2 linked regions of the Natronosporangium hydrolyticum genome follow. The main gene of each other region encodes a partner of the protein of the gene in region 2 in a complex. Links are inferred from orthologs where the notes say so. Each region holds a gene or a part of one and is shown on either strand. Other genes may lie near its edges.

Region 1 (3,146 bases), 720 kb from region 2 along the record:
CGGTGGCCATCCCACACCGCTAGTGCTGCGGGCCAACGGCCAGGTGTCCGAGGTGCCGGTCGCCGGCACGCTGGTCGGAGTCGTGCCCACGCTGCAGGTCGGCACCGCCTCGGTGGAGCTGGCCCCCGGTGATATCTGCCTCCTCTACAGCGACGGCATGACCGAGGCCAGGGGCGGCGACAGCGGTCGGGAACAGTTCGGCGAGCACCGGTTCCGGCAGGCGCTGCGCGACTGCCACGGGTGGACCGCGGAGGCCGTCGTGAGCCACCTGGAGCAGCTCGTCGTCGACTGGTCCGGTGGCGCCATCCAGGACGACATCGCCATGCTCGCGATCCGCTCTCGGCCGCTCGCCGGCAACGGTCTCGCCCTACCCGTCAGCCGGAGCTGACGGCGTCAGCCGCAGGCTCAGCTGTCGACCTAGCTCGCGAAACCCGAGTCGGCGGGCTACCCGCGCCGAAGCGGGCAACCGAGCCCGCCACTGCGGTAGTAGGCCGTGCCGTAGGGCATGCGCTGTCGCCGCACCGGCGACGCGGGTCGCCAGGCCGTTGCCGCGCTGCGCCGGGGCGCTGAGCACACACAGGTGAGCGACCTCTCCCGGCCATCGGCGATAGCCCGCGGCCGCGGCCACCAAGCCGCGTTGGCCGAGGACGAAGGCGGGCGAGGTGATTGCGTCGAGGCCGCTCTCCTCGGCTTCGGTGCCGGGAACCGTCCCCAGCAACGCAGCGACCTCCGGGTGCTGAGCGGGCAACTCGAGGACCGGCGTGAGGTCCCCGACGGTACGCAGGTCCGACTCGGCCAGGTACGCCAGGCTCGCCGGCCCGAGCAGCTCAGCCACGGGCAACCGGGCTGCCAGCGCCTCCGGGTCCAACGCGAGCAGTCCGGCGTCGGCCGGGGAGGCCAGGACTGGCGCTACGCGTGCCCGCTCCGGACCGGCGGGCGCGGTGGCGAGTACGGCGCCGCCCAGGGCCACCATTCCCACCCAACCGGGCGGACAGATCCGGGACTGGGGTGAGGTGACGACGGTGGCGGCCCCGACCCCCGGAAAGGTGACCGGGACACCGGCGAGCGCCGCCCACACCTGGCGGGCGCGATCAAGCAGTGGGTCACATTCAGGCACCGGGAAATGATCGCTGACTAGAGGTCGCCACCGCCACGGCATAAGCCCAGCCGGAGTGATCAGGCTCCCCAGCGCAGCGCGGGGGTGCGCACCGGGGCGTCCCAGAGCCGGATCAGCTCCTCATCCACCCGCAGCAGCGTCACCGAACAGCCGGCCATCTCCAGCGACGTGATGTAGGAGCCGACCAGCGACCGGGCGACGGTGATGCCGTGCCCGGTGAGGATCCGCGCCACCTCGTGGTACATCAGGTAGAGCTCGATCAACGGCGTACCGCCCATGCCGTTGACGAAGGCGAGCACTGCGTCGCCGCGCTGGAACGGCAGGTCGGCGAGGACCGGCTCCACCAGCATGCTGGCGATCTCGGTGGCCGGTGCCAGCGGCAGACGTTCCCGGCCCGGCTCGCCGTGGATGCCGATGCCGAGCTCCATCTCTTGCTCAGCCAGGTCGAAGGTGGGCTTGCCGGCGGTCGGCACGCTGCACGAGGTCAGCGCCAGGCCCATGCTGCGGCCGTCGTTACTGACCTGCTGTGCGATCGCGGTGACCTCGTCGAGCGGGCGGCCCTCCTCAGCGGCGGCGCCGGCGATCTTCTCCACCAGCACGGTGACCCCGACCCCGCGCCGGCCGGCGGTGTAGAGGCTGTCCTGCACCGCGACGTCGTCGGCGACGAGCACCGAGCTGACCTGCACTCCGGTCTCAGCGCTGGCCAGCTCCGCGGCCATCTCGAAGTTCATCACGTCGCCGGTGTAGTTCTTGACGATGTGCAGCACCCCGGCGCCGCCGTCGACGTGTTTGGTGGCGGCGACGATCTGGTCCGGTACCGGCGAGGTGAAGATCTCGCCAGCGCAGGCGGCGTCCAGCATGCCCGGGCCGACGAACCCCGCGTGCAGCGGTTCGTGCCCGGAGCCACCGCCGGAGACCAGCCCCACCTTGCCGGGGCGGGGCGCGTCGGCCCGGTAGACCAGCTTGTTCGGGTGGTCCACGCGGAGGTCGGTGTGCGCGGCTTCGATCCCGAAGAGCGCATCCTGGACGACCTGGGCGGGATCGTTGATCAGCTTCTTCATGGTCCGTGCTCCCCCCGAAACCCAGCATGGTCGCGCGTACAGGGATGACGATACGCCGGTAGCCCCCGCGCGCGGGGTTCTTTCCGATCGTCGCTCAGCTCACCCGTGTGCGGTCCGACGGTCCATGACCCAACTGTCTCGACTGTCTGTGCTGAGGCGATTACGAGGAGTATTCTCATTGCTGAAGGCTGGGAGTGCGTCCTCGCGCCGCCCCTGGCCGGGGCACGGGCAACCCTCATCGACGGAGGGAGGAGACGTGGATCTCGGCACGGTATTTATCAGTGAGGTAATCGGCACCGGCATGCTGACCCTGCTCGGATGTGGGGTGGTGGCGAACGTGCTACTCACCCGCTCCAAGGGGTTCAACGGCGGCTGGTTGCTGATCAACTTCGGGTGGGGTCTCGCGGTCTTCGCCGGGGTGTTCGTGGCCTACCAGTCCGGTGGTCACATCAACCCGGCCGTGACGCTGGGCATCCTGGCCAGCGGCGCCGACGAGTACGCCCCCGGCGTCGACATCACCATCGGCTCGACCTTTACCTACTTCGGCGGCGAGTTCCTCGGTGCGTTCATCGGCGCGGTTGTGGCGTTCTTCGCCTACCGAAAGCACTTCGAGGCTGAGGAAGACGAGACCAAGAAGCTGGCGGTCTTCTCCACCGGGCCCGAGCTTCGCAGTTACGGCTGGAACTTCCTGACCGAGGTGGTCGGCACCTTCGTACTGGTGCTGGTGGTGCTTTCGTTCGCCAACACCCCGAACGAACTGGGGCCGCTGGCGGTGGCGCTGCTGGTCGTCGGGATCGGTGCCTCGCTCGGTGGTCCCACCGGGTACGCCATCAACCCGGCCCGTGACCTCGGGCCCCGAATCGCTCACGCGCTACTACCAACCAGCCGCCGGGAGATCCGGGTACCCACCGCCGGGCGGTATGCGGCGGATCCCGGCACCGGGCCGGGGCCCGGCGACGAGGACGTGC
Region 2 (3,227 bases):
AGCACGCCCGCGCCGACCGCGACCAGCATCGGAATCCTCCGGCTGCGGGCGAGGATGGCGCTGTGGGCGGTCGGGCTGCCGTGGGCGAGCACAATCCCGGCGACCAGATCGGCGTCGAGCTGGCTCACCTCGCCCGGGGTGAGGTCGGCGGCGACCAACACCCCGTCGTGCGACACGAACCCGCTCGCCACCCCGAGCAGGGCGCGCAGCACCTGCTCGGTGACCGCCTGCACGTCGGCGGCGCGGGCCCGCTGGTACGGGTCGGGCAGGGCGGCGAACTGCTCCGCCAACCCGCCGAGCACCTCGGCCCACGCCCGTTCGACGGGCGCCCCGGCCTCGATCTGCTCGCGGACCTGGTCGAGCAGCTCCGCGTCGTCGAGCAGGGCCACGTGCGCATCGAAGATCGCCGCGTCCTGCTCCCCCAGCTCGCGGGCGGTACGGTCGCGTACCTCCTGGGTTTCCCGGCGGACCTGCCCGACCGCTTCCCGCAGCCGGTCGGCCTCGGATGCCGGGTCGCCGGCCGGCCGGTCGGGCAGCGTCAGCGGCGGCGGCTCGGGCGTCCAGATCGGACCGATGCCGATCCCTGGCGAGGCGGGCAGCGGCCCACCGCTGCCCGCCGTCAGCGGTTCGGCGGCAGCTGGCTCGGCCGCCGACGGCCCGGCCGCAGCAGGCTCGGCAACGGGTTCGGTCGCCCCCGCTGGTGGCGCCGGCGGGGCCGGATCGTCGAAGCCTCGAGCGGCCAGGGCCAACACCCGCTCGACCGCCGTGGGCGCCTCCGGACCGCTCGCCGCCACCTCCACCTCATGGTCGGGCAGCGCCCCCAGCGTCGAGACCCGGCTCAGGCTGTTCGCCGGCACCGGCCCGGCGCCGGTGGTGAGGTTGCGCAGGGTCACCTGCGCCGCCACGTCCCGCAGCTCCGCCACCAGCCGAGCCGCCGGCCGGGCATGCAGACCATGCGGGTTGGTCACGGTGAACGTCTCGACCACCGCCGGCTCCTCAGCCCTCTGCTCCCCAGCTGCCGGCGCCGGCCCGGCCAGATGCTCCTGCTTGCCAGCCAGCGCCCCGGTCGCCTCCGCGGCCACCTCCGCCAGCGCCGCCCCGCCCGCGGCCGCCACCACCGCCACCACCAGCCCCTCGACCAGCGGCGCCGGGCAGAGCAGCACCTGCTCGCGTACCTCTGGGTCGAGCAGCTCCAGGGCCAGCTCGGCGCTGAGCACCGCGCTGCCCAGGTCCATCAGCACCAGCACCCCGGCTGGCCCGGCAACCGATTCGATCGCAGCCTGGATCTGCGTGGCGTCGGTGCCGAGCGTAGTCTCGTCCAATCCGGCCGCGACCGCGATCGCCACCTCGTCGCCCGGTGCCATCTCCCGGGCCAACCCCACCGCCGCCTGCGCCAGCGGATAGCTGTGGGCGACCACCACGATGCCGACCATGCCCCACTCCCCCCGTTCGTGGCTGCCGCGTCAGCTCATGGCCGTCGCCGCGGCGGCCAGCAGCAGGGCCACGGTGGTGGCCCCCGGATCCTGGTGTCCGATGCTCCGTTCACCCAGGTAGCTCGCCCGACCCTTGCGCGCCAACATCGGCACGGTCGCGTCCCGGCCGTCGGCGGCGGCCTGCGCCGCTGCCGCCAACCCGTCAGCGAGCGGCTGGTCCTGCCCCACCGCCGACTCCAGCGCCGCCACCGCGGGCGTGAGCGCGTCGACCATGGTCTTGTCGCCGGGTTCGGCCTTGCCCCGGGCCACCACCCCTGCCAACCCGGCGGAGAGGCCCGCGGCGAACTGGTCCGGCGTCACCTCGGTCGCCTCGCCCAGCGCCGCCCCGAGCCGCAGGAAGAAGGTGCCGAAGAGCGGGCCGGAGGCGCCGCCGACCTTGCTGACCAGCGTCATCCCCACCTGCTTACCCAGCCCCGCCGGGGTCTGCGGCGGGTCGGCGGCGAGCGCCTCCGCCACCGCGGTCATGCCGCGGTCCATGTTCGTGCCGTGGTCGGCGTCGCCGATAGCGGCGTCGAGCGCGGTCAGCTCCTCCTTATGCGCCTTGATCAACCGGCCGAACTCGGTCAGCCAGCCGGTCAGGTCACTCACGGTGATGTCGCTACTCATGGTCACACTCCCGGTCACGGTGGTCCGCACGACTGTTCGAGATCACGATGTGCTACTGGTGGCAGGTTACGGTTTGATCAATCCTTGCGTATGGGAGTGACACGAAGCTCCGATATAGCAAGGGTCCTCCCACAGAATCGCCTCACCCCGGAGCTTTCTATGGTCTAGTCTGTCATGCCCACCCAGCAGTAGTCGTCAAGAACATGGCCGGTGTCGCCAGCGCTGGTGAGCCGAGCCCGGACCCGGTAGCCGGACACCGTGATGTGAGTGCCGGCCGCTACCCTCCCAGGCCATTCACGATCCTCGAGCCTTACACCAGGATCTTCAACCGACCGTCGCTCCATGATGTAGCATGCGTCAATGAATTCTCCCTCCCCGGAGGACGCAAGGGCCGGGCATGTCGATCGGGTAGCCGACTATTACGACGCCAATACTCGAAGGTTCCTACTTGTCAATGAGTCGGATGCCGGCGCTATTCACCGCTGCGTGTGGACCCCGGATGCGGCCAACCCCCGACGAAGCTGCGGACACCGTCAATCGCCTGGTGCTAGAACGCTTGCAGGGTCACCTGCCGCCGGACGGAGGGCGGTTGCTCGACCTCGGCTGCGGCGTGGGCGCGACCATGGTCCGCTTGGCGCAGGCGACGCAGGCGCAGGTGACGGGGGTGACGATCAGCCGCGTTCAGGCCGAGGTCGGCGAGAAGCGGTTGGCGACTGCTGGGGTGGCTGATCGCTGCGAGATCATCTGCCTGGACTTTGCCGAGCTGCCCACCGAGCCTCGCTACCACGCCATGGTGGGCATTGAATCAATCGTGCACTCACCGTCGGTGGCCGATCTAGTTATGACCCTGGCCTCGCGTCTTCACCCGGGCGGCCGCCTTATCCTGTGCGACGACTGGGCGACCGACAAGGACCGTGGCGTGGCGGCTCGGGAACGTTGCTTGGCACAGTTCCGGGCCGGTTGGCGCATCGGTAGCCTGCACACGGTGGCGGAGTTCGCCGGTCTGGCCGAGCGCGCCGGCCTACGCCTGCGTGAGGACTTGGACCTCACCTCGTACCTGCGCCTGGGGCGGCCACGCGACCGCCTAGTCAATGTGGCACTGGGCGCCGTTCGGGCCCTGCCGAGGGT

What was found.
Region 1: the proteins of dhaL (region 2) and dhaK are in contact, whole or in part, in a crystal structure (PDB 3PNL), measured with the Escherichia coli proteins. The link is inferred for Natronosporangium hydrolyticum from one-to-one orthologs.

Annotation. Positions count from the first base shown.
Region 1 is NZ_CP070499.1:4,626,140-4,629,285, reverse strand. Bases 178-3,038 are described here. They hold dhaK (dihydroxyacetone kinase subunit DhaK), read right to left. Parts: upstream 2,179-3,038; coding sequence 1,177-2,178; downstream 178-1,176. Other genes in these bases: JQS43_RS20800 (MIP/aquaporin family protein), read left to right, coding at 2,435-3,038; JQS43_RS20810 (GNAT family N-acetyltransferase), read right to left, coding at 368-1,117; JQS43_RS20815 (PP2C family protein-serine/threonine phosphatase), read left to right, coding at 178-388. In the rest of the region: more of JQS43_RS20815, read left to right, coding at 1-177; more of JQS43_RS20800, read left to right, coding at 3,039-3,146. UniProt on the Escherichia coli protein: Dihydroxyacetone binding subunit of the dihydroxyacetone kinase, which is responsible for the phosphoenolpyruvate (PEP)-dependent phosphorylation of dihydroxyacetone via a phosphoryl group transfer from DhaL-ATP.
Region 2 is NZ_CP070499.1:3,909,057-3,912,283, forward strand. Bases 282-3,223 are described here. They hold dhaL (dihydroxyacetone kinase subunit DhaL), read right to left. Parts: upstream 2,100-3,223; coding sequence 1,464-2,099; downstream 282-1,463. Other genes in these bases: ptsP (phosphoenolpyruvate--protein phosphotransferase), read right to left, coding at 282-1,433; JQS43_RS17505 (SAM-dependent methyltransferase), read left to right, coding at 2,599-3,223. Outside these bases: more of ptsP, read right to left, coding at 1-281; more of JQS43_RS17505, read left to right, coding at 3,224-3,227. UniProt on the Escherichia coli protein: ADP-binding subunit of the dihydroxyacetone kinase, which is responsible for the phosphoenolpyruvate (PEP)-dependent phosphorylation of dihydroxyacetone.